Regions from separate parts of the Maridesulfovibrio zosterae DSM 11974 genome, predicted to be linked through region 1. Evidence: predicted binding sites of a transcription regulator. Region 1 holds the regulator's gene; each other region holds the start of a gene.
What was found. The regulator sigma-54, encoded in region 1, starts transcription at its own class of promoters, with help from an activator protein. The targets are predictions, from matches to a motif close to CTGGCACGGNNNNTGCTT.
Positions count from the first base shown of each region.

Region 2: the regulator sigma-54 is predicted to act here: its motif matches at 4,873-4,890, upstream of H589_RS0116575 (LeuA family protein).
Region 3: the regulator sigma-54 is predicted to act here: its motif matches at 7,150-7,167, upstream of H589_RS0109580 (ammonium transporter).

Region 1 is NZ_AUDC01000016.1:3,620-13,793, forward strand. Features, by position in the region: gene H589_RS0110140 (manganese-dependent inorganic pyrophosphatase) at 1-454, opposite strand, end outside; gene H589_RS0110145 (PTS sugar transporter subunit IIC) at 530-1,207, opposite strand; gene H589_RS0110150 (PTS sugar transporter subunit IIB) at 1,242-1,703, opposite strand; gene H589_RS0110155 (PTS sugar transporter subunit IIA) at 1,706-2,131, opposite strand; gene rapZ (RNase adapter RapZ) at 2,170-3,051, opposite strand; gene H589_RS0110165 (PTS sugar transporter subunit IIA) at 3,239-3,688, opposite strand; gene hpf (ribosome hibernation-promoting factor, HPF/YfiA family) at 3,692-4,231, opposite strand; gene rpoN (RNA polymerase factor sigma-54) at 4,281-5,696, opposite strand; gene lptB (LPS export ABC transporter ATP-binding protein) at 6,032-6,754, opposite strand; gene H589_RS0110185 (LptA/OstA family protein) at 6,783-8,408, opposite strand; gene lptC (LPS export ABC transporter periplasmic protein LptC) at 8,457-9,047, opposite strand; gene H589_RS0110195 (KdsC family phosphatase) at 9,048-9,569, opposite strand; gene kdsA (3-deoxy-8-phosphooctulonate synthase) at 9,559-10,174, opposite strand, start outside.
Region 2 is NZ_KE384343.1:62,922-73,095, reverse strand. Features, by position in the region: gene H589_RS0116595 (SulP family inorganic anion transporter) at 1-1,235, opposite strand, end outside; gene H589_RS0116590 (hypothetical protein) at 1,800-2,750, opposite strand; gene modB (molybdate ABC transporter permease subunit) at 2,731-3,519, opposite strand; gene H589_RS0116580 (hypothetical protein) at 3,525-3,728, opposite strand; gene H589_RS0116575 (LeuA family protein) at 3,725-4,831, opposite strand; gene nifH (nitrogenase iron protein) at 5,159-5,986, shown strand; gene H589_RS0116565 (P-II family nitrogen regulator) at 6,031-6,378, shown strand; gene H589_RS0116560 (P-II family nitrogen regulator) at 6,380-6,754, shown strand; gene nifD (nitrogenase molybdenum-iron protein alpha chain) at 6,779-8,416, shown strand; gene nifK (nitrogenase molybdenum-iron protein subunit beta) at 8,429-9,802, shown strand; gene H589_RS0116545 (NifB/NifX family molybdenum-iron cluster-binding protein) at 9,923-10,174, shown strand, end outside.
Region 3 is NZ_AUDC01000015.1:80,384-90,557, forward strand. Features, by position in the region: gene purD (phosphoribosylamine--glycine ligase) at 1-961, opposite strand, end outside; gene H589_RS19555 (methyl-accepting chemotaxis protein) at 1,040-2,716, opposite strand; gene H589_RS0109570 ([protein-PII] uridylyltransferase family protein) at 2,789-5,323, opposite strand; gene H589_RS0109575 (P-II family nitrogen regulator) at 5,326-5,664, opposite strand; gene H589_RS0109580 (ammonium transporter) at 5,818-7,020, opposite strand; gene H589_RS0109585 (metal ABC transporter solute-binding protein, Zn/Mn family) at 7,499-8,401, shown strand; gene H589_RS0109590 (hypothetical protein) at 8,483-8,713, opposite strand; gene H589_RS0109595 (sigma-54 interaction domain-containing protein) at 9,045-10,174, shown strand, end outside.

The sequences.
Region 1 (10,174 bases):
ACTTAAACATTACGGTATCGGACAGGATAGCACAGAGAAGTATGCCAGCAATGTTTTTAGGAACTTCTACATTGTAGAATTTGTACATTGCAGTGATAACAGTACCGGTGCAACCAACAGGCCATACCCACATTTCGAGGGGATTGGGAGTAGTTACATCACCAAGTTTGTGATGGTCAACAACTGCTACAACTTCACCCTTACCAAGGTTGTCCATGGACTGAGACAGGTCAGAATGGTCAACAAGGATGACTTTCTGATCAGTAGCGTCGGTCATGATTTCGGGAGCAGCGCAACCGAATTTTTCCAGTACAAAAGCAGTTTCAGGAGCGATTTCGCCCTGTGCAACAGCTTTAGTTTCTTCTTTGACCTTGGACCAGAGGTCTGCGATTGCAATTGCAGATGCAATTGTATCGGTATCAGGGTTTTTGTGTCCAACAGCAATAATAGCCATAATTAAATTCCTCCTCAAAATATGGTAGCTTAAATGAGCTTGTGTCTTCTATCACAATCTTCTTTCGATGCCAAGTCATACGATCCCAGCAAGGATGATAAAGCCGAAAAAAACAACGCCGAAGACGAATGTAGCGTATGCTTTACGCAATCTCAGCCCCAAAAGGCCTCCAAGACTGGCAGCAATCCATAAAAAAGACCATTTCATATCCACACCGGCGACCACAGGGCCCCATTTGTGAAAAAATATACAAAGCATATAATGAAGGATTATGGTACTTGTCCAGAAAAAAAGCCAAGAAGTTGCAAATGTTCTTAAAATAGATTGTAAAACCAGATTGGCAGGTACTGATTCTCCGGTTTTTCCGCGGCGCGCCCAGTTGAGTAATCTATGGTACCCCCTGTTATGCCAAGACCTTAGAGAGGAGTCGAGCCATGCGCCAATTCTTGCTAATGGCAAGCAGGCAAGAATAATAATCATAACCTGTCTGGCTTCGGTAAAAGCAAAAGAAGTAGTGAGAGCTAGTGCTGCAAAAGTAGAAGCAAGTATATGTGGTGGAATGTAAGTTCCGGCAGGAATATTATCCAACCAGAAAAGCTCAAAGAAGACAGCAATCTTAAGACTTGTAGCCACGTCTCCGGTTACCGCACCCCATAAGGCTCCAACAACCAGAGGCCGTTCAAGCAGACCGGGATTTATTGTAAAACGGAAAAGTGAAAAAACAGCAAAAAAAAACCGATTAACGCAACCCACGCAGAAAAAGGTAATGCCAGTCCTTGCAGAAAAATCATAAAAACCTCACCTGAACAGGATCATTAGGTACGCAGCGAAAATCAAGTTCAATCCCGCGTCCTTTAAAATAATGCAGGCAGGACTCGTCATCTGAACTGAGAGCTACGCTTGGGGAGATTTGTTTTTTTCCGGGACCGTAATGAATATTACCGATATTAATAGAGTTGAAGTGAAATCCGTGATCAAGAGCTCTGCGGACATCGGCACAAGAGGAAAAAAGAACTATCATGCCACCAGAACAGTCACCAACAGTCATAAGTTTATCTTGAAGCCCTTCAACCGTAGAAAACGAACAATTTATGGATTGTGGAATTGCCAGAGACATAATCTGCTGCTGCAATGTATCCTCCGCAACTGCATCGTTTGCCACAATAATATTCTTGGCATGTGTATAGGGCAGCCATGTTTCAATAATTTGTCCGTGGACAAGTCTATTATCTATTCGCACCCACTGCATAACTAACCCTTCGAAGTTCGTTTTCGCAGCATTTCACCTGCAATGACAATACCCTTGGTTCCGGCTTTACTGACTTCTTCGGCCATAACCTGCAAAGACTCATTACGTTTCTGCAATGCCTTAAGCAGCATAGGCAGACTTACGCCCGTCACCACCTCGACATCATCATGCAGCAGCGAAAGACTCAGATTGGTTGGGGTTCCGCCGAACATATCAGTCAAAATCAATACACCGACACCGTTTGAAACCTCTGCAATATTGGATTTAAGAGACTCCACAGCTGCATCAATGCCTTGCGAGACATCAACACTCAGTGACAGTATAAAATCCTGAGGCCCGACAATAAGTTCAGCGGCTTCGATCAGCGATTTTCCAAAGTTACCATGAGTAACCAGTACTATTCCGATTTTACTAGATTCTTTGCCCATCAAATATCCCAATATAGTGCGAAGTCAAAAATGACAGATTACTTTAAATGAATATGCTTATGTTCAAGAGAAACAGAGTACCCGTTATCTTTAAGTGTGGCAAATATCCTTTCAGCGGTTGCCACGGAACGGTGTCTGCCCCCTGTACAGCCAACTGCAATAGTCAGTCTGTACCTTCCCTCTTCCTCATACAGAGGAAGCACATATTGAAGGAAATCGAGATATTTCTCAATAAAAATTGAACCGGGTTCCGTGTCGAGAACATAATCCGCAATAGCTTTATCCTGACCGGACAAAGGCCGGAGATTCAAGTCGAAATACGGGTTAGGCAAAAAGCGAAGATCCATTACCATATCTGCAGCCGTCGGGACATCATGCTTAAAGCCGAAAGACATTACATGCACACGCAGTCCAAATGATTTTTCAGTCAGAGTTGACCATTTTTCCTGAATTCTACGACGCAGATCGTGGATAGAATACGTAGTTGTGTCTAAAACTACATCAGCCTGGGTGCGGAGAGGCTCAAGCAGTCTTTTCTCTTCTTCAAGAGCCTGTTCAAGACCTATCTGCTTTGACTCAAGAGGATGCAGGCGACGTGTAGTTGCATACCTCCGGACCAGTTCCGGAAGTCTTGCTTCAAGAAATAGAAGACTTGGCTTAATACCGTCGCGTGCCAGTTCTTCACATGCTGTATGCCATTCTTCTGTAAACTCCATCTGCCGTAGATCCATGCCCAGTACTAAACCTTTATACAAACCACCCTGGCATGAAAACATTTTTACCATTCTGGGAAGCATGCTGCCCGGCAGACCATCAACACAGAAAAAACGGAGATCTTCAAAAACTTTAAGAACAGTCGACTTACCGGCCCCAGAAAGTCCACTTACAACTATGACTGGAAATGAATCAATATTTTCCACCTAAATTACTCCTCAACATAGTCATGATATTTGTATTTTGATCCAGCTTAAGTCAATCATCCGTATAGAAACTAAATAAGCAGTTGCTTACATTTCCCAGCTTTTGTAAAGAAGTTTATAAGCCCGCAAAGTAAATTAGCAATGACTTTCGTTCATTGCTAATTATATTAAAACTTATTCACTGGAATCAGTTGAGGCCTAGCAGCTTCAGCAATTCATCTTTATCATTGGTATTTATAAATGCCTGCCGAAATGCTTCATCTTTAAGCTGCCGTGATATTTGTGCCAATACTTTTAAATGAGTTCCGGCTCCCTGTTCAGGAGCCAGAACCATAAAAAATATTTTGCACTGTTTCATGTCCAACGAGTCAAAATCGACACCATCAGCAGATCTGCCGACAATTACAACAATTTCTTCAAGACATTCCAGTTTTCCGTGGGGGATGGCTATGCCATCCCCTATACCGGTTGTTCCAAGTTTTTCACGATCAATCAGGACCCGCATGGCTTCATCCACGTCAATTTCAAGACCTGTGCCTTCAAGAGCGGAAACCATTTCCTTTAGAACTTCAGCCTTTTCAGAGCTTTGCAGTTCATAAATAACCAGATCCTTTACCAGATTATCACTTATATTCATCAGTTAGTATCCCGGGTCAATCAAACCGAAGTCGCCGTTATTACGACGGTATATTACATTAATAGCTTCGTTATCCGCATTTCTGAAAACAAGGAACTCATGATCAAGAGACTGGAGCTGCTCAGCAGCTTCATCAATACTCATGGGCTTAGGCACAAAGGAATCTGATTCAACAATTACAGGTTCTCTGTAAACGTCTTCTTCCGCATAGCTCAAAACGTCCATACGAGCAGGAATATCTTCCTTACGTCTATGACTCCTCATCTTTTCACGTGCGCGGCGAAGCTGGGCTTCGAGCTTGTCCAGAACCATATCCACGGTGGAATACATGTCCTCGGACACCTCATATGCAGAGATCTGCAAATGATCAGAGCTCAACACAACTTCTGCAACATGCCTGAACTTCTCCACTGAAAGATTCACCTGCATTTCAGTGTTATCAGGGTTTGTTACAAACTTGACAAGCTTGGAGAATCGAGTGTTTGCATATTCCTTCAGATGTTCAGATGCGTCGAAGTTCTTAAAGGTAAATACAATGTTCATAAAGAGCCTCCTTCGTAATGGGTGAATATGCTTGTTCTCCGGACTTACATTAGAAAACCTTTTTCCTCTTGGACGAGGACAGGATTCCCATTGCAGTCCTGTACTTGGCTACAGTCCTTCTCGCGATGTTGACTTCAAGCTGCTGTTTAAGCAATTCAGCAATTTTTTCGTCACTGATGGGTTTCTTACTGTTTTCTTCACTGATCAATTTTTTGATCGTTGCTTTTACAGATTCAGAACCGACCTGAGAACCATCATCAAGACCGAGAGCACTGTTAAAGAAAAATTTAAGTTCAAAGATCCCGTGAGGTGTCGACACATACTTATTTGTAGTGATGCGGCTCACCGTAGATTCATGCATCTCAATATCTTCGGCAACCTCCTTCAAAATAAGCGGTTTTAACTTTGTAACACCTTCTGAAAAAAAACCTCGTTGAAATCTTACTATGGATTCCAGGACCTTATACAGGGTTCTCTGCCTCTGATACAGGCTCTTCATGAGCCACTGCGCCGAGCGCATCTTTTCCTGAAAATATTCCTTATCCTCTCCCTTAGTGGATGCCAGTGTCTCCACATAAAATGCATTCATCTGCAACTTTGGAAGACCGTCTTCGTTTAAAACTATGACAAAATCACCATCATATTCATAAACATAAGCATCAGGGCTGACATAGAAAGAGTCTCCGCCTGAAAAACTTGCTCCGGGTAAAGGATCAAGTATCTGCATCAAGTCAAGATAACTCTTTAAATCTTCCATACTAAGCTTGAATTTACGGGCCAGAGGCTTATACCGCTTCTTTTCCAGATCATCCAGATGATCCCGTACAAGTGAGACCAGAATAGGATCATCATCAAGCTTAAGCACTTCCATTTGAATCAGTAAACATTCCTGAGGAGTACGTGCAGCCACCCCCACAGGGTCGAATCTTTGTATCCTATGCAGAACCTCTTCAACTTCTTCGATTTCAGCATAACACGTTTCACAGACTTCTTCCAACTCAATCCTTAAAAAGCCACCTGAGCTAAGATTACCAATAATGCAGTCGCCAATGGCCACTTCCTTTTCAGTAAAATCAGATAAACACATCTGCCAGCTCAAATGTCCATCAAGAGAAGTTGACTTGGTCAATCGTGACTCAAAAGACATTCCGTCTTCAAATGCTTCTGATTCACGTGATGATGACTGCTTGGAAGTACTTGAAAACTCACCGAGATAATTTTCCCAGTCAGCATCTTTGGAAATCTGAGCATCTTCAGCTGTTGCTGTTCCGGCATCAGCATCAGGAGAATCAGTTCTTTCAGCTGCCTCTGCTTCCTCAAGGATCGGATTTTCCATTAGTTCCTGATGAACGGAATCAACTAACTCCAATCTGGAAAGCTGCAACAACTTGATTGCCTGCTGCAACTGAGGAGTCATCACCAGTTGCTGAGTAAGCTTTAATTGTTGTCTAAGTTCCAACCCCATAAATGTCCGCCACCTTCGTAATTTAATACAATATATTCAATTAGAAATAATTTTCGGCAAAAAAAACTAAGTCAGCCCTTTATAAATTTGCTCTTCACTACTCTATGGGCTTATCTAAAGTATGCCACACTACTTTGCAGCTTGCAACAAGTTGTACAGATTTATCTGTAATTACTGACTTTTTTAATTTACATTAAGACATATGAAAAAAGTGTACCAATGTTCTTCAAAACTGTAAATCAGCAATGACAAAATTAATAAAAACTAGCAAAAAAATGCCGAATTCCAACAGGAATCCGGCATTAAAAATATCCACATTTCTATAGCAGTGTAGCTTATAAACTGAAACTGTCACCCAGATAAAGACGTCTGGCTTTGGTATTCTTCACAATACTCTCAGGTGAACCGTTGAGAATAACCCTACCCTCGTATACCAGATAGGCCCGATCACAAATGGAGAGTGTCTCACGGACGTTATGGTCAGAAATAAGAATACCCAGCCCCATATCTTTAAGGCTGGAAATAATATCCTGAATATCAATTACCGCGATAGGGTCGATCCCAGCAAATGGTTCATCGAGAAGGATGAACTTGGGATTGTTGATCATAGCCCGAGCTATTTCCAAACGTCTCCTTTCGCCACCTGACAGATACATGGCTTTCTGGTCAGCCAGGCGAAGAATATTAAGCTGGTCAAGCAATTCATCAGCTCTCTTACCGACGGCTTTACCTGAAAGTCCGGTATGCTCGATAATAATTTCCAGATTTTTACGCACAGAAAGCTTTTTAAAAATAGAACTTTCCTGTGGCAGGTAACTGATTCCCTGACGGGCTCTCTCATGCAGAGGCAGTCTGGTAATCGTTTTTTTATTGTAATAAACCTCACCGGAAGTAGGTTTAACAACACCGACCAGCATATAAAATGTAGTAGTTTTACCTGCCCCGTTAGGACCAAGCAATCCCACAACTTCGCCTTCACGCACGGTAAGATTGATACCGCGTACAACTTCTTTCGGTCCGTAACATTTGACCAGTTTCTTGGCGACAATTGAATTCATAATATTCCCATATATTACAGATCGGGGCTTAGGGGCCTACGTTTTTTGGAGTATAGAAAATCGCCTCAATAGGCTTCTTGCCACCAACAACTTCAGAGCGGTTTTCTTTAAGATAAAACTTGATAAGGTTACCCTGTACAAGGTTAGGACCATCCTCCAGTCTGGCATTACCTTCCATGAGAATAATGGAATCTGCCACAATATAAGTAAGTTTGTCACAATCGCCTTTGCGCTTGTTCATGACAACCTTAACATTGCCCTGAGCAACAATTCTTTTTATCTTTTCCTGTGTATCGGCAAGGGAATCACCATCAGGTCGCAGGTGAGCGGTCAAAGTATCAGATGTAAGGGTAACATCAAGGCGAACAACTTTCACATTACCGGCAAAAATAATGCTGTTATTGTTCTCGCTGAAAGTCATTTTAGTAGAAGTAATTTTGATAGGCACATCATCAGGACCGCCTGCGGGCTTTCTCTTTACCGGAGTATCTTTTTTCTTTTCCGCAGGAGCCTGGGATTGCAGATATGTTCCATAAACATAACCTATGCGTTTAGCCTCCTGCCCTTTTACAGTTTTAAATACAGGGTACCATTTACCTTCCTGAGCACCTACAGTAACAGCATCACCTTGCTCCAACTTGTCAACTATGAGAGATTTTGCATCGGGTTGCGACCGGACATTGAGTACCGCCATGGAATACATGGTTTTAGTTACAACAGGAGCATCGAGAATCTCCTGCATAGCATCTTCCATCGCATCAAGCTTATCTTTACGTATAGCCTCATCCGTAATCTTTTTCTGTTTAACGGCTGCAATCTCAGCTTTACGGGCATCAATACCGGCCATTTGCTGCTGTTCAAGATTTTTAGGATAAGCGGCTAAAAAAGGTCCCCATGCATAACCCCAGACAGGAGTATCTTTCTTTACAAGAGTATCGATACGATAAAGAGCGTACATTCCACCCTTTTCAGCTCCAACCTGAGCTCGATGACCAGGACTGAGAATGCCTACAGTCTTAGAAGTTGAAACAGGCTTTTCTATTACATTAATTTTTCGCACAGCATAACGGATGCGGGCATCATCGAGAGCAATGTCAACCTGCTCTTTTTTTACATAACCCAAAGCTCCCGCTTCAGAAGTAACTTTTCCGTCTGCTTTAAAAACTGCGTACCAGCCGTCCCTAAGAAAACCGACCTTAATTTTATCACCGGTTTTAAACATTCCTCCTGTGGAGGATTTTACTGTGCGCTCAAGATAATATTTTAAATCTTTGCCCAGATAACGGACATCACCCCAGTCTACGAGGGGACAGTCTGATGAAACAGGAATTACTACTTTTTTAGAAATATAACCTACAGGATTTTTCAATTCTCCATCAGCAGCCGGATAGACAGGAAGCCAGCCTTTTTTTTCCTTACCAACTAAAAAACCCTCGGCAGGAGAAAGAACCCATACGACAGGTGCTTTCAAAGAGGGAGTTTCCCTTATATTAGCAATATATTTCGTAACATTAAGTTTAGATTTATCATATGCATGAGCCTTAGAGCCTACGGCAAGTGCGAAAAAAAACACCATACAGGCAAATGTATGGAGTAGAAATACAGAAAATGAACGACTGCGGAACAATGAACTTCTTTCAGATGTGCTAATCAAATGATTACTCGCTTCTATTATATTTCTTAATGCTCTTTTCATAATGATTTATTCAGGCATTGCCACCATATTCGGAGAAATAAGTGCTTCCATTCCATCTTCAATCATTATTTCACGGGTGACAAGATTAACCTTCACCCTTTTGGACATTATGTATACGGAAGGACTCTGCACTTTTACATTACCTTCCAGAAAAAGCATATTATCTTTAGGCTTAAAATTAAGGCGATCAGACTTAAGCTGCATGTCTCCATAGTGGCCTTGCACGGTATCCCAGAGTTTCAGCCCCTCACCTTTCTGACTGACTTCACCATGCAGAGCACGTACAAAAACTTCTTTACGGTCACGCCCCAGATAGTATGTTACGCGAGGCTTATCCGCTATGACCAATCCATTTTCCTGATCATAGTCAGCACTTCCGGCCCTCAGAATCCACTCCACATCTCCGCCTGTACCCTGAATAAGTTCAATCTCCTCAGCGGAAATATCAGATTTCTTCTGATTTGCCACAATAGGATTTTCAACCAGAGCACGAGCCATATGCGGATACGAAGCATACTTCTTGCCAAGAATAGTCCCGGCAGCAAGTCCGAGAAACACGGCTAGTATAAAATATAAAACAGCACCGAATCGGGCCATTTAGCCTGCCCACTCTTTCCAGATTTCACTAAGCTTCCCTTGTGCATCCAGAATGTACGAAATAGCTTCTCTTACAGCTCCATGACCGCCCTTCTTACTGGAGATCCACTTACTGACACCAAAAAGCTCAGGTTGAGAATTTTTAACAGCCATAGGCAGACCAACCCGCTTCATAACCGGAACATCAATCCAGTCATCCCCGATGTATGCGACTTCTTCGTCAGTCAAACCTTTTTTTGCCAACAGCTTCTCATAAAACGGAAGTTTCTCCCTTTGCCCGGGATAATACTCAGTAATCCCAAGCTCGCTCACCCGCTTTTCAACAGCGCCATGATTAAGTCCGGTAATAACTGCAACTTCAATTCCTGCCTGCTGTGCAAACTTAATCCCCAGCCCGTCCTGCACGTTGAAACGTTTGCTCACATTACCGTCTTTATCATAATAAAGTCCGCCATCAGTCAGCACACCGTCAACATCGAGAATAAGTAATTTAACTCTGCGAGCATTTTCTTTAGCAGGCATAGTTCACACTCCATCCGGCAAGCAGATCTTTAATTAAATCTTCAGTCCGCTCAAGAGGCCAGCTGTTAGGGCCGTCGCATAAAGCACATTCAGGATCAGGATGAACTTCCATAAACACGCCTGAAGCACCTGCTGCAATTGCTGCACGCGACAAAACAGGTACAAATTCACGCTGTCCGCCGGATTTACCGTCCAGACCACCGGGAAGCTGTACAGAGTGCGTAGCATCAAAAACGATCGGGCAACCGAACTCTTTCATAATTGCCATAGAGCGCATATCCACAACAAGATTATTGTAGCCGAAACTTGATCCACGCTCAGTGAGCCAGATACGCTCTGTTCCTGCCTCACGCAGTTTACCAACAACATGGCTCATTTCGTGAGGAGCGAGAAACTGGCCTTTTTTTACGTTAATAACCCGTCCAGTTTCAGCTGCGGCAACCAGCAGATCGGTCTGTCTGCACAGGAATGCCGGAATCTGTATAACATCGGCAACTTCGCCGACAGGCGCAGCCTGATCCGGGGTATGGATATCAGTTACAACAGGTAAACCGGTCTCATCTTTTATACGCTGCAACCATTTAAGCCCTTCCTCCATGCCCGGA
Region 2 (10,174 bases), on a different contig from region 1:
ATACGAAGAGCGTTCTCCCAGGCAAAAATAACAGCTGAAATAATCACTCCGCAAATTACAGCCACAGCAAGATCATATTGAACAGTCAAGAATGTTACCAATAGAATGACGATCACATCCCATTTGGGAATTTTGTTCATAATATTAAAGGTACTCCACGCAAAAGTCTTGATCACAACAATGAACATAACCCCTACGAGAGCAGCTATTGGCACCACTTCAATGTAGCTGGAAGTAAAAAGAATAAAAAACAGCAAAGCAGATGCTGCCACAATACCGGAGAGTCTACCCCGCCCGCCGGAAGTAATATTGATCATACTTTGACCGATCATTGCACAGCCGCCCATTCCTCCAAACAGTCCGTTAACAAAGTTCGCCAGCCCCTGCGCCATGCATTCTCTGTTGCCATTCCCGTGAGTATCAGTAAGTTCATCAATCAGGCTCAAAGTCATAAGAGATTCGATAAGCCCAATTGCTGCGAGGATTAATGCGTATGGAAAAATAAAAACCATGGTTTCCCATGTAAATGGAACCTGAGGAATTGCGAAAGACGGTAATCCGGCTTTGATTCCACTTCCACCGTTTGACTGAATAAATGATAAAACTGTTGCAGTATCGATCCTTGCAAAAATAACCAAAGCTGAAACACTGAGAATTGCGACTAATGCTCCGGGTGCTTTTTTATATATTTTAGGAACAGCAAGCAGAATTGCCATGGTCAGAGCGACAAGTCCGAGCATTATGAATAAAGAATCACCCTGTATCCAATGACCGTCTGCCTTGAACATCTTCAACTGTGAAAGAAAAATTACAATGGCAAGCCCGTTTACAAAGCCCATCATGACAGAGCGGGGAACCATTCTGATAAACTTGCCCAACCTAAAAATTCCGGCAAGAGCTTGAAGTATACCAACTAAAAGCAAAGTAAAAAACAAATACTGCACGCCGAGTTGTGATCCTGGACCACCAAGAGCATTACCTTCCATAACCAGATTGACCATAACCACAGCCATGGCTCCTGTAGCGCCTGAAATCATGCCCGGACGCCCTCCGAGAACAGCTGTAATCAGGCACATCATAAATGCACCGTAAAGTCCTACAATAGGCGAAACTCCAGCCACAAATGAAAAGGCTACAGCCTCCGGCACTAATGCCAGAGCAACGGTAAGACCTGAAAAGATATCACTTTGAACAGAACCTTTTGAACTGGGCACGATAGCGCAGCTTGCATCCATTATTTCTTTCCTTTTTTAATAAATATAATCAGTTACAGAACAACTCAATTACTAGAGAACTACAAAAATTGATTGCACGATCAATACAAAGTGCATAACCGGACCATACCAAAAGGTCAGCTCGGAAGAGAGCTCCCTTTTGATTGGCTAAAATTTATAAATGTTACTTATGATAAACAGAACGAGGCATAAAAGCAGAGGCACCGAAATGATATGCATAGAGGCAAAAACCATGGTCAGGGATGGTGTAGCTATAGGCTTTTAAATGCTGCGTCAACAGCTATTACATTAATATTTTTATTTTTGAGATGGTTATATTTTTCACAAATTTAAATGAATACACTTTTATATACAAAATGACTGTAACAGGACGGATGTTACGTATAAATAGTGTTTATGAACTTAGAGATACATTTTTTAAGAATGGACATAAATAAAAAGACTACATTTTAAAAAAGTAGTCTTTTTATTTAAGCACCATAATGCAAGATATTTATCACAAAAGACATTAAGGTTGAATAAATAAAAGCTGAATACAAAATACTACCAGTGACGTTCTTTAAATTATACGGAACACCTTAATGCACCGAACAAATTATCCAGCTGAGGCAAAAATGGCTGAGTTCTAAATTCATGCTCACTAAAATCTAGATATACCGGATCTGAATCAACTCCAGAGCAGATAGAGACACCACTGTTATCAAAACTTATATACATCGGGATAACCTCCCTTTCACCATCACCGCATAGAGACTCTCTATACTCAGGAATAAAAGTCAACTCACGCCCGGAATGATGAGTAGCGATGATGGATGTTAAAGTTGTTACGACTTTGGTTACTTCGCCATTTTCGCCAAATGTTAGCGAGTTTGCATCACCATTAATACCTACAGCGTCCGGATCATAAGCAGTTATATCTCCAATGAAAGTTTTAACTGATACAGGTTCGGCAGGTTCCAAGGATTTTATTTTGCCATTAGAACTAAAACTGAGACCGACACGAGTTTTTATAACACCGGATGGAGTTGATACGTTTATCTTATCACCGGGCCACAGGGTAAGAGACCGCAAGCGTCCACTTTCATAAAAACACATGCTGATAACCTTGGCAGAAATCGGTCCGCATGGAGTATCCAGAGTCAAAATTTCAGCCAGCCCTTCCTCATCTTCCTGCGCCCAGTATCCGGAAAGCTTTCCGTTAAGAGGAAATACCCGTTTTACTTTTCCACTCTCATAAAATGTTACCATTTCTGCTGAGACAATACCGGCTGGAGTAAATACCGGAGTCTTCATCTCAAGTGGCAGAGATTTTAGTTTACCGTTTTCATAAAAATGTACAGCCTGCACAGTTTTACGCCTGAGATCATCAGTGGAATACTGGGGGATGAGTTCCCCAGCCTCAGTTGTTAAGAAGCACTCCGTGGATGGAGAACAGGACCGAATACTACCATCTGGATAGTTTTCAACCGCACCTGACACAGGGATATCACCAAAATCAGTTCTGCATAATTTCATTTACAGCTCTCCTAACACCAAGAGAAATAGAGTCTTCCTCTTTTAAATATTTAAGTTCTCTATAGTCAGAAGGCTTGTGTTCACAGCATCGACTGCTGAAAAAGGCAGGCCCTCCTCCAGAATTCTTTCCTATAATCAACAGAGCACCGTAGCTGACAACCAGTAAAATCAGACAGAGTAATCCGGCAGCTCCGTAATCAAGCATTTCAGCCTGTTCATAAATCGCAATAGAAACAACCTTGGTTTCACCCGGAATAGATCCTCCAATCATCAGGGCTACTCCGAATTCTCCAACAGTATGAGCAAAGATCAGTGCAGCAGAAGCAGTTAATCCACCAATCGCATTAGGAAGGGTCACAAAAATAAAAGCCTGAAATGCATTCATACCCAGCGCTCTAGCGCCTTCGATAATCCCATCGTCAACCTTTTCAAGAGCGGCTCTCAGAGGTAATATCCCAAAGGGAAGGCTGTATATAAGAGAACCGAAAACAAGCCCTGCAAAAGAGAATGTTAAACTTCCCCCGGTCAATGCCTTCCAACCTGTACCCAGCAGGGAATATGGTCCCATGATCATAAGCAGACCGAAGCCCAGCACTGTTGGTGGCAGAACCATGGGCAGATTACACGCGGCCTCAATAAAATGTTTGCCGCGAATGTTACCTTTAGCAAGCATATATGCAACAGGCAGGCATATAATTAAAAGTACAGGGGTTACAATAAGAGCCAGCTTTAATGTTACCGCAAGTGCTGTTAAATCTATATTACTCATCTTTATTATCCGCCTGTGTTTAAAATATTCAGAGATAATTTCATCTTTGCGGCAGGGCAACCATCCTGAAATATGGATGAAATATTTTTCAATACCGCGCCGGAATTACTTCCACAGCTGAATTGATAGAAAAACACAGCGTCAGAGGAATAGACGGGTCTGACCATAATAGCTATCCAGAAAGATATAAGCAGAACACGTCTAATCATGAGAGCACCTCTTCATCATTAAGCTTCAAAAATTCACTACGGGTCAGAGGACGTTCCAAACGGCAGGAAAGCTGCCGTACAGCTTCGGTAAGAGTTGTAAGATCTGTTGCAGCGCAATCTACTCCGCAATCATCAAGAGCAGAGCGCACAGCAGCTTTACCGCTTTTTCCTCCCACAGCCAATTTACGGAAAATTCCGACGGACTCTGGATTGTACGGTTCAAAAAGTTCCGGAAGCTTACTGAGTGCGTGAGTATGCAAACCTGATTCACAGGCAAAAATATCAGTTCCGACTACAGCCTTGGTACGAGGCACATGAACTTTTGAAGCGGCCGATACCATCAAACAAACATCTTTTAAAACTTTTGTTGAATAACGGTCATTACTGTCACGTAGAGCCAGCCATGCCACCAGCTCTTCTGTGACAGCAATACCTGCACGTTCACCTATCCCCAGCACGGAACAGTCAGCATACATAGCTCCTGATTCAAGAGCTGTAACTGCATTGGCTGTGGCCATACCGAAATCATCATGACAGTGAACTGCAATATCTATATTTATCTGAGACCGAAATTTAGTGACCAGCTTTTCCATGGCTCGAGGAGTCAGTTGTCCAAGCGAATCAGAAAGCCTGATTCTGGAAGCTCCACAAGCTTTGGCAAGAAGCGCCGTTGTCAGAGCGAAATCAATATCCGCTCTCGAAACATCTTCCATGCCCACGGAGACGTACTTAAAGCCTACAGCCTTTGCAGTGCGGACAGCAGCCGAAATTTTATGAAGCAGAGCTTTACGATCAGTTGATAGCCTTTTTTCGATATGTAGATCTGAAACAGGAACTCCAATATTGATACGATCAACTGATAATTCGGCAGCAGCAAGAATATCTTTTTCCCTGCATGGAGACCAAACACTCAAGACCGTATCTTCTGCAATGGAGCTGACATACTGTACGAGTTCAGAAAGTTTCTCTTGTCCTACCCATCCCAGCTCAATTTCATCCACACCTATTTTAATAAGTGATGATGCAATGCGCTTACGAGTTTCTAAATTAAAGTAAGCTCCGAATAACTGCGCGCCTTCACGAAGAGTAGTATCTATCAGCATTTTTCAAACTCCGTTGGGATTAAAAACCTATACTCCCAATAAAGCACAATTGATGCCAATTCTCATCGCCCTTTTATATACCTTAATTTAATATAAAAACTCTATATCAATCCCTATTACCAACAACATACAAAAATGTAGCTTCCTACACTTTTCGTACCTACACACAGTATTTACCTACACTTTTCGTAGGCTGATCAACAAATCAATTTAAGCAACTTTCTTCTTTTATACCAACACTTTATAACAGATATAGAGTTTTGGCACATACCTTGCCTTATGAGAGTCAGCATCAACAAAAACAATCCAAACCCCATGGAGGAAATTATGAGAAAGGTAGCAATCTACGGAAAAGGCGGAATAGGTAAATCCACAACAACTCAGAACACCGTAGCAGGTCTCGCAACAATGGGCCGTAAAGTCATGGTTGTCGGTTGTGACCCTAAGGCTGACTCAACCCGCCTGCTGCTGGGCGGACTGGCTCAGAAATCAGTTCTCGATACTCTGCGTGAAGAAGGTGAAGATGTTGAGCTTGAGGATATCCGTAAGCCTGGTTTCGGAGACACATGGTGTGTTGAATCCGGTGGACCTGAGCCGGGAGTAGGATGTGCAGGACGCGGAATCATAACTTCCATCAACATGCTTGAGAACCTCGGTGCATACGAAGAATCAGAAGGTCTTGACTACGCATTCTACGATGTTCTTGGTGACGTTGTTTGTGGTGGATTTGCAATGCCTATCCGTGACGGTAAAGCTGAAGAAATTTACATTGTCTGCTCAGGTGAAATGATGGCTATGTATGCAGCTAACAATATCTGCAAAGGTATTATGAAATATGCTGAATCCGGCGGAGTTCGCCTCGGCGGCCTGATCTGTAATTCCCGTAATGTTGATAACGAAAAGGAAATGATTGAAGAGCTCGCTAAAAAGCTCGGAACACAGATGATTTACTTTGTTCCCCGCGACAATGACGTTCAGCGCGCTGAAATCAACCGTAAAACAGTTATTGAATGGGACGACACCGTTCCACAGGCTGCCAAATATCGTGGACTGGCAACAGCCATTGATGAAAATAAAATGTTCGTTGTCCCCTCCCCTCTTGAAATCGAAGAACTTGAACAGCTTCTGCTCGATTACGGTCTGATGGAAGTTTAATTTCTCAATAAAAAAGCACACACAGCACACAAGGAGAGAAGCAAATGATGATCATGGTGAGAGCAATTGTAAGACCGGAAAAAGCAGATGACGTCCTCGCAGCACTTATGGACAACGGCTTTCCAGCCGTAACCAAATACTCTGTAGCAGGCCGCGGTAAACAGCGCGGCATCAAGATCGGCGAAGTAACCTATGATGAAATCCCTAAAACCATGCTCATGAGCGTAGTTAAAGCTGCTGATAAAGATTTTGTAATCAGCACCATCATGGACGCAGCCCGTTCAGGTGCAAAAGGCGCATTCGGCGACGGTAAAATATTTGTTACCGATGTGGATGATGTCTACACCATCAGCTCCGGCGTAAATGAAGCAGCCCCTGCAGAGGAGGCGTAGCATGAAGGAAATCATCGCAGTTGTGCGGATGAATATGATGAACCGCACCAAAAAAGCCCTCACAGAAGCAGGCATAGATGCTTTCTTCGCACATGAGGCTCAGGGCCGCGGAAAAGGATTTGTTAATCCATCCGTCCTTGAAGGTGTTGAATCGGGCTACGAAGAAGCTGCTGCCGTGCTCGGGGAAAAAGGCAAACTCTATCCCAAACGCATTGTAACTGCAGTAGTTCCAGATGATGCTGTAGACAGTGTGGTCGAGGCCATTATCAAGGCCAATCAGAGCGGAAAACCCGGTGACGGTAAAATTTTCGTCAGCTCCATTGGAGACTCCGTAAGAGTCAGAACAGGCGAAACAGGCGAAAAGTCCATCATCTAGCACCAAGTAGAGGAGAAATAGACAATGAGTACTACGAAGAAAGTGGTGCAGTGGGACCCAGCGGATATCAAGGAAGAACTCCTTAAAAAGTATCCGCCGAAAGTAGCCCGCAAACGCGCCAAACAGATAATGATCAACGAGGCAACAGAAAGTGAAGCTCCGCCGGAAATAGTTGCCAACGTCCGTACAATCCCCGGCATCATAACCATGCGCGGCTGTACCTACGCAGGTTGTAAGGGCGTTATCATGGGCCCTACCCGCGATATCGTAAATATTACCCACGGTCCTATCGGCTGTGGATTCTACTCCTGGCTGACACGCCGCAACCAGACCTCCGCAGGTCCTGATGGCGAAAATTATATGCCTTACTGTTTTTCAACAGACATGCAGGATCAGGACATCATTTTCGGCGGTGAGAAAAAACTCGAAGCCGCCATTCAGGAAGCATATGACCTATTTCATCCAAAAGGCATCTGTATCTTCTCCACCTGTCCTGTCGGACTTATCGGAGATGATATTCACGCTGTTGCAAGGAAGATGAAAGCCAAGTTCGGTGACTGCAACGTATTCGGATTCTCTTGTGAAGGATACAAAGGAGTTTCCCAGTCTGCCGGTCACCATATTGCTAACAATCAGGTTTTCACCCATCTGGTTGGTGAAAACACTGAACCTAAAGAAGGCGAATATAAAATCAACCTTCTTGGTGAATACAACATTGGTGGTGACGGTTTTGAGATTGATCGCATCTTTAAAAAATGCGGTATCACCAACCTTGCCACATTTTCCGGTAACTCCACATACGACCAGTTTGCTTCTGCACAGCATGCGGACCTCAGCTGCGTAATGTGTCACCGCTCCATCAACTATGTGGCTGACATGCTGGAAACCAAATACGGTATTCCATGGATTAAAGTTAACTTCATCGGCGCAACCTCAACAGCTAAGTCCCTGCGTAAAATAGGCGAATACTTTGGTGATAAAAAACTTATCGACAGAATTAACGAAGTAATTGCTGAAGAACTGCCAGAAGTTGAAGCTGTTGCAGCAGACGTGCGCAGCCGCACTGAGGGCAAGACTGCAATGATGTTTGTCGGCGGCTCACGTGCCCATCACTATCAGGATCTCTTCAATGAAATGGGCATGAAAACCATTTCCGCAGGTTACGAATTCGGTCATCGCGATGACTACGAAGGCCGTGATGTTATCCCTGATATCAAGGTTGATGCGGACTCCAGGAACATTGAAGAAATCGAAGTCGAAGCAGATGAAGCTCTTTATCGTGCCCGTAAAACCCCTGAAGAAATCAAAGCCCTTGAAGAGTCTGGTTTTCAGTTCAAGCACTACGAAGGACTTAATCCGGACATGGATAAAGGAACTATCATTGTTGACGACTTGAACCAGTACGAAGCTGAAAAACTGGTTGAACTCATGAAACCGGATCTCTTCTGCGCCGGTATTAAAGAAAAATACTCTATCCAGAAACTTGGCGTACCTATGAAACAGCTTCACAGTTACGACTCAGGCGGCCCCTATGCAGGCTTTCAGGGCGCAATCAACTTCTACAAAGAAATTGACCGTCTTGTTGGTAGTAAAGTCTGGAGCTACATGAAAGCCCCCTGGCAGGAAAACCCTGAACTCACAGCCACTTTTGTGTGGGAGTAAGGAGAAATAGATATGTTACTCAGACACACCCCCACAGAAATCAAAGACCGTAAGTCACTTGTAATCAACCCGGCAAAAACCTGCCAGCCCATCGGTGCCATGTATGCAGCACTGGGCATCCATGGCTGTCTGCCACATTCACATGGTTCACAGGGTTGCTGTGCTTATCACAGATCAATGTTGACCAGACATTACAAAGAGCCTGTTTCTGCAGCTACAAGTTCATTCACCGAAGGCGCATCCGTCTTTGGCGGGCAGGCTAACCTGCTGCAGGCTATCAACAATATCTTCACAGTTTATGATCCTGAAGTTATTGCGGTCCACACTACCTGCCTTTCCGAAACAATCGGTGATGACCTCAACCAGATCAGAACCAAAGCAATAAAAGAAGGCAAGATTCCAGAAGGGAAAACCATGATCGGCGCACCTACTCCAAGTTACGTAGGTTCTCATGTCACTGGTTTTTCAAATATGGTTAAAGCCATGGCTCAGCTTGCCGAGCCTACTTCTGAAAAGAACGGCAAAGTAAACATCATTCCAGGCTGGGTTGAACCTTGCGATATGGAAGAGATTAAGCGCCTATCTTCTCTTATCGGCGTAGATATAACTCTCTTTCCTGACACTTCAGGAGTTTTAAACGGTCCTTTGAGCGGCGAATATAAAATGTTCCCTGACGGCGGCGTAACCGTAAAAGAACTCAAAGAAACAAGTAAAGCAATCGGAACTCTTGCCCTTGGCGAATGGTGCTCTGCTGACGCTGCCCGCTGGCTGGATTCCAAGCACAAAGTGCCTTGCACAGTACTTGATATGCCTTTCGGATTAAGTGCAACAGACCGTTTTATTGATGTACTGCGCACCGTTGCAGGAGTGTCCATTCCTGATTCCATCTCTTTTGAACGTGGACAGCTGGTGGACCTGATCTCTGACATGCACCAGTACTTCTACGGTAAACGCGTAGCCATCTACGGCGACCCTGATCAGCTTATATCTATGGTGGAATTTCTTTGCTCTATCGACATGTGCCCTGTGTACGTGGTTACCGGAACTCCCGGTAAAAAATTCGAAAAACGCATTAAAGAAATCACCAAAGATATGCCATTCGAAGTCAAAGTTAAAGCCAAAGGTGACATGTTCCTTCTGCACCAGTGGATCAAAAATGAGCCTGTTGATCTGCTCATCGGTAACACATACGGCAAGTACATCGCCAGAGACGAAGACGTACCTTTCCTACGCTGGGGATTTCCCATCGTAGACCGTCAGGGCCATCAGTACTTTCCTACCGTGGGTTATAAAGGCGGATTACGCCTTCTTGAAAAAATCCTCGGACTGCTTCTCGATCGCAAAGACAGAGATGATTCCGAAGAAAAATTCGAACTGGTTCTTTAATAATATTGCTCTGCAGGACCTTCGGCAACGACTCGAAGGTCCTGCAGACCTAAGATGACCTAATATACTTCGCACCTCTGGCAATAAAATTTTCCAAAGGCAAAAGATTACGGAGCTGATATGACTTCTTCAAATTTTTCTTCCCATCCCTGTTTTGGCTCTTCCGCTCGGGCCTCCATCGGTCGTGTTCACCTTCCGGTTGCTCCCAAATCTTATGCCCGCATACGCTTCACACCAGAAATAAAGTCGCCCGTTGCGATGCAGCCTGAAGCTGCAGTATGCATGCTGGACAGCCTCATCGAAGAAGGCAAGAAAATCAAAGTAGTCGGTATTACCGGTCCCGGAGATCCACTAGCCAGTTTTAACACCACC
Region 3 (10,174 bases), on a different contig from region 1:
CGTCTACTTCAGGAAGCCTGTTCTCAACGCAAGCCATCATAATATCGACAATATCGCAATCCAGACGCATAAGCAGCGGCTGACACTCAGGGTCTCCAAAACGGACATTATACTCCAGGACAGAAGGACCGTCATCAGTGTACATCAGACCAGCATAAAGAATTCCGGTAAAAGGCTCTCCACGCTCGGCTAATAGTTTCAAGATTGGCTTGATAACAAGCTCAGCTGTCTCTTCATATTTTTCACGAGGCAGAATAGGAGCAGGGCTGTAAGCACCCATACCACCAGTGTTGGGGCCGGTATCACCTTCTCCAGCAGCTTTATGATCCTGTGCAGATGGCAGTAAGGCATAATCTTCTCCGGAGCAGAATGCCAGAAAAGAAGCTTCTTCGCCTTTGAGGGCTTCTTCTACAACAACCCTTTCCCCGGCTGAGCCAAATACTTTCTTAACCATCATATCGTCAAGGGCTTCAATTGCCTCTTCAACAGTAGAAGCAACCACGACGCCTTTACCAGCTGCAAGACCATCAGCCTTTACAACGATAGGTGCACCTTTGTTTTCAACAAATGTTTTTGCCTGATCAAATTCATCGAAGACTTTAAAAGGAGCTGTAGGAACGCCGGCATCACGCATTGTCATCTTGGAGAAAGCCTTACTCCCTTCAAGATTAGCTGCATATGCTCCGGGACCGAAGCAAGGAATACTTTCCTTTCTGAGAGCTTCCTTTATTCCAAGAACAAGAGGAAGTTCCGGTCCAGCTATGACTAAATCTATTTTATTTTCTTTAGCAAAATTAACCAGACCTGGAAGGTCATCGTCTTTGATAGGAACATTGGTACCCTCAAGACGGGTTCCACCGTTTCCCGGTGCAATAAAAATTTCAGAAACTTTAGGACTCTGACCTAACTTCCAGGCCAAAGCATGTTCTCTACCACCTGATCCTACAACAAGTACTTTCATGACTATCCTCTCAACTGATTAAGATAGGCCTCGTTTAGATAAATATCGCCAATTTGGCAAGGCAATGCAGACCAAAACCTAACTGTTTAAACGAACATCAGCGGCAATAACACCAAGGACCTCACCGCTTGAATTTAAAAAAGGTCCCGAAACGGTTATACAATTTGAACCTGTGGCTGAAGATTTATAGACATCTGAAATGTACATAGTTTTCTCTTCTAAAACCTCACGAAACCAATTACGACGAGACCAGTCTTTACCATAAGCAGTCTTATCTTCGGAGTAACTATCCCACTGACCACTTATATTACTTACAGTTTGTTTTCCTGTATTATCAGTAATGTAGAGCAACTCTAGAAAATTATTCCTGCGGACACAACTGCGCATATCCCGCTCCTGCAACTCACGGTTAAGTGACTTTATATCTGATGACTTAGCTAAAGAGTCAATGATCTCCTGAACCTTACCGTTACCAATCAGCTTAAACATACCGACCATATCATCCAATTCAGATATACGTCCACTAAGAACAGAAACAGCTTCGTCAGCACCGGACATAGCATCACCTGTTTCATCAGAAATAGAGTGCACTTCGTTAACTGCTTCGCGAACATTGCTGCTGGCCTCAGCCTGCTGCATCGCCTCTTCCGCTATCTTACGCACCCGCTCAGAACTTTTATCGGCAAAAACAACTATCTCACCAAGAGCTTTACCGGATTGAGAGGCAAGTCCGGAAGTATCCCCGGCCAGTCCGCTAATATGATTAACGCCTTCAACCGTTTTTTCCACCTGTTCCTGAATTTTACTGATCTCTGTCCCCACGTCACGAGTTGCCTCCATAGTCTTTTCTGCAAGATTTCGAACTTCAGAAGCAACAACAGCAAATCCTCGTCCGGCATCTCCAGCACGAGCTGCTTCGATTGCAGCATTAAGAGCAAGAAGATTAGTCTGATCAGCAATATCGGAAATCACGCTCATGATACTGCCAATTCCTTCAGCCTGCCTGCCGAGCGTTTCTACGCGGGTATTCAGTTCATTGGAATTTTCCATAACAGTTGTAATAGATTCAATCGTTTGTCTCAGTACAGTTTCACCAGACTTAGCAAGCTCTGCTGCATGCTCCGCATCTATTGCTGCAGATTCAGCACGCTCTACAGATGAACGGATTGAAACATCAATCTGCTCCATAGAAGTAACAACAGAAGAAAGATATTCCTGCTGTCGCCCTGCTCCTGCACGGGCTCTGGAAGAGGCTTTATCCAGCATGGTAGAACTACTGCGAATTCCTTCCACAGCATTTTCAATGGTACCGGCTGCAGACAGAAGCCCTTTACTGCGGGCCTGTTCACCATGAAGACGAGCTTCCTCAGCCATTTTATAGGCCGAAAGCTGTTTTGAAATTTCTATTTCACACTGCTCACTTGCTTTATCAAGTTTATAATTAAGAGATTTTATATATGCTTCAAGATCACTTGAAGCAGGAACAAAAGAATGAACTGTTTCCATATCTCCTTTGAAATCTGCACCGCTGGTAAGACATTCAATCCACTTACTGATGGAGTTACAATCATTTCTGACCTTGGTAGCAGCTAAAAAGTTTGAAGCACTTACCACCAGCAATGCACTTACAAATAACCCTAAAAGAGGAAATATGCTTTGAGCAGAAAAGATATAAGGCATGAAAATCAGCAACAGGCACAGGAAGCACAAGACTATTACTTCCACAACAAAGTGGACCACAAATCTGGAAAACATAATACAACTCCTCGCCTATAAGCAGATTTAAAAACCGTATTCTATTTGGACACCTAGATTTTGCTGGAGAAATTAATGATTCGAAAGAACATACTCCAGAGCGCTGACTAATTCCTTTGCATGCTCTGGATCTTGAATTTTTCCGCCTTCCGGACTTTCCACATGGAAAACATCAAAAACACTTTGCCCGGTCGTTGAAATTCTGGCCATACGCAAGTTTACATTCATACGTGAAAACAGTGCAGCCATATCATATAGAAGACCAGAACGGTCCTGTGTGATGACTTCAATAAGTGTACATGATTCACTGGAGTCACTATCCACCTTGACTCTAGTGGGTACTCGTATTGAAGCTGCTTTTGCATAAATTGTATTTCTTTTTTTATGCAACCTATAGTCGAGAGATAAACGCCCCGTCATAGCATACATGATAGAACGCTCCACTCGCGACCAGATATCGTCAGGAGCTGAATCAGGCGGAGTTTCTACAATAAAAACATTGAGAGCAATATTGTCAGTCCATGAAAAGATTTCAGCAGAAAGAATATTTATTGAATGCAGGGCCAAAACCCCACTCTGAGCGGCAAAAAGAAAATCCTGATCACGTGCAGCAATGACCAGCTTCACTCGGCGCTTATCATCAGTCTCAAAGGCCCGGACAAGATTAATTCCCTTCCCGCCTTTCCCTGCAGGTTTACGTATCAAATCTTTTTCATAAATCGAATTGAAATCCTGTACCTGCACCATATGCAGAACAATATCTTCAGGATCCTCAAGAAGCAGATATCGGTCGGGCATTGCCTCTATCATAGTTTCAACAGCGCTTGACTTTACCTTTCCGGCTGCACAATGCCTAATTTTGCTCACAGCATCAGCAACAAGGTCCTCGCTTTCCATTTCGGCAAAGCTTTCATCCGTCAAAACCAATTCAAGACCGGAATAAATCTCACGCAGCAGTGATTCGCTCCACGAATTCCAAACCCTGGGACCAGTGGCCATGGAATCAGCCATTGATAAAATAAAAAGCATACGCAATCTGCGAGCTGAACGAACTGTTTCAGCAATAGACCGAAGATCATCCATGGAGCTCAAATCCAGAGAACGGGAGGCTTTAATCAATAGCAAGTGATTACGGACCAGAAAAATTATATCTTCCTTAAATCGATGAGGATAGTCAGTTCCGTCGAGAATATCTTCAGCAATTTGGGCCCCACGCTCACTATGATTTCTTTTCCCTTTACCAATATCATGTAAAAGAGCTGCTAGCAGTAACGCATCAAAATCCTGTCCTGAAATACAATTACCTCCGTCCGCAAACTCATCCCTGAAAATATCACAGCATTTATGCACAGTCAGCAACGAGTGACGTCCGGGTGGATACTGATGATATCCATCATATGGAACCAGCTCCGACACTTTTGCAAAATCAGGTAAAAATGATTTAAACAAGCCGCTATCAAGCATCTCAAGAGATGTGCGCCAGCCGAACTCTCCTTTTAGAATATCAACTAACCTTGTCAAAGCCTCTTGAATATTAACTCCTGATTTGCAACTTACCTTAGAAACTGCTCGCCGTGCCTTACGGGTCAATGGATTACCTGTACGAGACTTTATTTCAAAAACATTCAAAGCAGCATCCAAATCAGCCGTACCGCTATGATCAATGAATGAAATTGAATTTCTTTCAAAAGATTCACGATACAGAGCATCACCCATAGACCGGATACGAATCATGGCCTTATGGATGGCGGTAAGGATATCATTACCCCGTTTGGCAGGATTGTATCCCTTTACTCCGCACAATGAAGCCACATCAGGCAGAATTTCAAGAATCAACTTATCCTGTTTACGCTTGCGGGCGAGATGAAGAGCACAACGGGCTCTCATCAACAAAGTTTCATCACGGCAAAGATCCGCAAGATCATCTTCATTTAATGGAAAATATCCGCCTTTAATATCTGCGCACCATTTAACAAACTGGGCATCACGCAAACCGCCCCAGCCGTTCTTAAGGTTCGGCTCAAGAACTACAGAATCCATGCCCACACCCATTTGGATACGATTCTCCCAAAGTGTATGACAAAAATTAACCCCTGATTTTGGAATCACCTTTTCTCTGAATTGGGTAAAGAGATCCCTAAACAGGTCTTCTTTTCCAGCTATGAAACGCAGGTCCAGCAAAGAAGCCAGCACCTTGAAATCAGACCGTGCAAGTTCAAGGTTCTGCTTAATACTGCGAACTCCATGTCCAACCTCAAACTTGAGATCCCACAAAGGATGAAATAAAAATCCAGATAATTCTTCGAGATCTTTTCCTTCCGGCATATCAGACAAAATCAAAACATCAAGATCCGAATAAGGAGCGAGCTGTCCACGCCCATAACCGCCGACTGCTACTATCGAGATATTTTCATACGAGGAAAGTATACCTTTTCCGACAGCTTCCTTAATCCTGGATATAAAATAATTATCCACTAGACGGGCCATCTGCTGTGGAAAATCCTGCGGCATGCTCTTGGAGCATGCCGCAAGTAGAATTTCCCGTCCTGCAAGCAAACTGTCTATTGAATTCTGCGCAGAACTAATGGAGGCTACTTCCGTATTCATCTTTATATAGCTTCCAAGCCTGTTTCACCCGTACGGATACGCACGACATCTTCAACAGGAATGACAAAGATTTTACCGTCACCTACTTTACCTGTCATTGCGGCCTCGCGAACGGCCTCAATAACTTCAGGAACACGCTCAGCATCTACAACAATTTCAATTTTAGTTTTGGCTATAAAATCAACCTGATATTCTGCACCGCGATAGACCTCCTTATGACCACCCTGACGTCCGAAACCTTTAACCTCAGTAACAGTCATTCCTTTAAGTCCAAGACCGGCAATAGCATCTTTAACATCATCAATCTTAAACGGACGAACAATTATCTCTATTTTTCTCATTTCAAATTATCCTCATAACATTTGATCCTGCTGTCACTCTATATGGAAACAACTGGGGTTTAGGCTTGTTTGCCAGCCTAAGGCACACACCCATCAAACACATGAAACAACGACCTTCAGCATGCCAGAAACTTAATTTTTTCTGAACTGCACTTAAATCTGATACCCGGCTTCACTGTGTTCAGAAACGTCAAGCCCGGCAACCTCAGCTTCTTCACTGGGGCGTAAACCATAAAACTTATCAATTAACTTGAACAGAATCCAGCTGACTGCAAAACAATATCCCCAAGTAGCAAGGCATGATTCAATCTGAATCCAAAGCTGCGAAGCGTTACCATAGAAAAGACCTTCAGCTCCGATGCTGGCGAAAAGACCGGTTGCGATTGCGCCAAAAGTTCCACCGAGACCGTGAATACCAACAACATCAAGTGAATCATCATATTTGAAAACAGACTTAAGCAGCACGCCACCATAACAAATTGCACCGCCACCAAAACCGATTACAATCGATGCCATAGGGGTTACAAAACCTGCTGCGGGGGTAATGGCAACCAGTCCGGCAACAGCACCGGATGCAGCGCCAAGAGTTGTGGGTTTGCCACCGTGCATAGTTTCAACCAACAACCAGCCCAATACAGCGGCAGCAGCAGCAAGGTGAGTAGTGACAAAAGCGTTAGCGGCTAGACCATTTGCAGCAAGAGCACTGCCGGCATTGAAACCGAACCAGCCGAACCAGAGAATGCCCGCCCCCAGAAGAGTCATTGGCAGGTTATGGGGGATAAAAGGTTCTTTGCCATATCCTTTGCGCTTACCCATAACCAGACAAGCCGCAAGAGCTGCTGAAGCAGAACTCATGTGAACAACGGCTCCACCGGCGAAATCAAGTGCGCCGTGAGCTCCCATCCAGCCACCGCCCCATACCCAGTGACACATCGGGGCGTATACAAGGATAATCCACAAAGTAGAAAATATTACCAGTGCACCGAACTTCATGCGCTCAGCAAAAGCACCCGTAATCAAAGCAGGAGTAATAACCGCAAACATACACTGAAATATCATAAAAAGAAGGTGCGGCAAATTATCAGCGGGACTGTTTAGAGTATCCATACCCACACCATTTAACGCAAAAAAATCCATACCACCGATAAATCCACCTATATCCGTACCAAATGCAAGAGTATATCCTATTACAGCCCAGACAATAGAAACAAGTCCAAGCATAATGAAACTTTGCATAATTGTAGCCAGAACATTTTTACTACGAACCATTCCACCGTAGAAAAGAGCCAGCCCCGGAGTCATAAACATGACCAGAGCAGCACAAATGAGGATGAAAGAAGTATCCGCTGAATTCATTGTTACCAACCCCCGTTGATTTTAATTTTTCTATTTTTTACATTTATGTCTCTACAGACACTTCTTAGAGACTATTTTTTTGCAATTTTGCAAAAAATATCCTTCAAAATTGAACTTTCACTCTTTATAAAGCACGCTTTATGCCAAAAACGGCTTTTTCTACACAATTATACACTAAAATGGAACCCAAAATACATATTTGCAATTTAACAAAAAATTAAAATTTCAAAAATGTAGACATTTTCATTAAAATAAATTCTCAATTCTTTAAGAAGATACCCTTATTCTGAAAAAAAAGTAAATTTTAGAACTTTATTTAGAAAAAAAGAATGAGATACTAGTAAAAATCATATTCAACCGCATCACGACAAACAGCATTGAATATAAAAATACTGACATCCTCAATTGACTTGGTATAGAATGTAGGTCAGCCATAGATTATTAGAAATCATCTATCATTCATAAGAGGAAAATAAACGTGAGAAAAATTAAATTACAAGCTGGCTTCATTCTGGCCATAATCTTTAGTTGTACAGCAGCTTTGGCAACTCCCCTACAAATAACCGTCTCGATTGCCCCTCAAGAATACTTTGTAAAAAAGATCGGAGCAGATCTCGTAAATATCAATCTGATGGTAAGAAGCGGCAGCAGTCCAGCTACTTACGAGCCACAGCCGAGACAAATGGCCCAACTCAGCAAGGCAGATTTATACTTTGCGATAGGAGTGCCGTTTGAAAGGGCATGGCTACCACGTTTTAAATCCGCAAATAAAAAACTTGAAATAATTAATCTGGGAGACAGCGTAACGCACATCCATATGCAGGATCACATACATAGTGAAGAAAGCACTCACGAGCACGGATCGCAAGAACAGCATAATTCTGAAAATTTCATAGCGGACCCACACGTATGGCTGGCTCCGCAACTAGTCCGCATCATGTGTATAGAAATTAGAGACTCCCTCATTACAAAGGACCCTGCCAATGCCGATACATACAGAAAAAACTATCTGGAATTTGCACAGGAGATCAATCAACTAGACACTAAACTGCTAAAACTATTCAGCCGCTCAACCAAAAACAAACGTTTCATGGTCTACCACCCTTCATGGGGATATTTCGCAGCTAGTTATGGCTTAACCCAAATCCCAATTGAACTGGAAGGAAAAGAACCCAGTCCCAAAGAACTTGCCCAACTGATAAAGTTTGCAAAAAAAGAGTCTGTAGCCGCAATTTTTGTTCAACCCCAATTCTCTCAAAAAAGCGCACGGGCCATTGCCCACTCTATTGACGCACAAGTTATTACTGTAGACCCTCTAGCTTCTGATTGGGCAACCAACCTTGAAAAGGCTGCGCAGGCATTCCTTAAGGATCTAAAGTAAAAAACTAAAAAGCCCGCCAATCATGAGATTGGCGGGCTTTTTATGGCGATACCCAGTTAAACAACTGGGCACAAAATTTTGTTAATAACTCAAAACACCTAATAGTGCTGCCATCAATGTAACTGCACCTCTAAGCTTTGATGCAGGTGACATATGAGGAAGATCTGCACTCAGCTTTGTACGCAATTCTTTGAATGACTGATCCAAAGCACGACAGTCACTCAGCCGTTGTTTTCTTGCTGTACGGGACTCATCCCGCAAAAACTCCATATCCTTACGATGCATAGATATTAACGATTCTACACTGTTCATTAAACTATCTCCGTGTATGGTAGGAAAACTGAGTCAGAATTGTTTTCACATAAAAAATTTATGGCTGGAGGTCCCGGAGGGGTCGGGGAGGTGGAGTGGGACCTCCAGTCCATACTTGACTAACAAGCTGATCTTCTTAAAGCACCTTCCGTGCCAAAAAAAACAACTTCCTGAAAAACCCACTTAACACAAGGGCTTCACACCAGTTTACTACATCAGTCCTTATCAAAACCTTCACTTTCAATGTTGATAAAACAGTATTTTAATGATATATAGTAATTTATACTAAATAAGACTAATTACTTACAACTCTAAATAAAAAGATTTTACCATGACTCTATCTATAGATGACTACAAAGCTTTATCTCAAGAACTTGATCCTGATAAACTGCAACAGACTATACTCACACTTTTATTACAACTTCAAAACGTCGAAAGAGGATCTCTCTGGTTAAAAAAGGATGGGATGTACGAATGTGTCGAGGCGCTTGGCACTAAGAGTGAGAAGGTTGTCGGGGTCAGACTATCCCCAAATGAGCAAAGCATCGTCGGCTGGGTTATCCAAAACGGAGAGATGACAATTGCACAAGCGGGAGACAGTCGCCACAACAGTAGTATTGAAGAAAATTTCAAAGTAAAAAGTAAGCTTATATTATGTTTTCCTCTAATCTTCAAAAACAATGAAGTATACGGTGCCGTACAGGTCATTGATACTAGCGCAAAAGGAGATCAGCTAAACCTTTCCCCGGAATATCTTACTATGCTGCAGGACCTTGTTGATATCGGGTCTATATCATTACACAATTCACTTGAATTTCAAGAACAGCGCCATAAATATGCCCAGCTCAGCCTGACTCTGAACAATATTCACAGCAAAAAATCCATTGTAGGCAAAAGTCAATCTATCAATAAGGCTCTTAAACTTGTTAAGAATTATGGAGCAACCAACTATCCGGTTCTTCTGTACGGAGAATCAGGAACAGGAAAAGAACTTTTCGCAGAAGAAATACATGTACAGAGTTCACGCACTCATAAACCTTTTCTGACTCAAAACTGCAGTGCAATCCCCGAAAATCTGCTTGAGAGTGAACTCTTTGGATATGTTAAAGGGGCATTTACAGGCGCCACATCAAATAAATCAGGACTTTTTGAAGCGGCTGATGGCGGGACTGTTTTTTTAGACGAAATCGGAGACATGGATATTAACCTGCAAGCTAAACTTTTACGGGTTTTGCAGGAAAATGAAATCAAACCACTTGGCGGAACGCAGACTAAAACCATTGATATAAGAATCATTTCAGCAACTAACCGCAATCTTGAAGAAGATGTTAGATCGGGACGATTTAGAGAAGATCTATATTATAGACTGAATGTGCTGCCACTTAAACTTCCGTCTCTACGAGAGCGTCGTGAAGATATTGCAATGCTGACAAACTATTTTCTAAACCGCGAGGCATCATA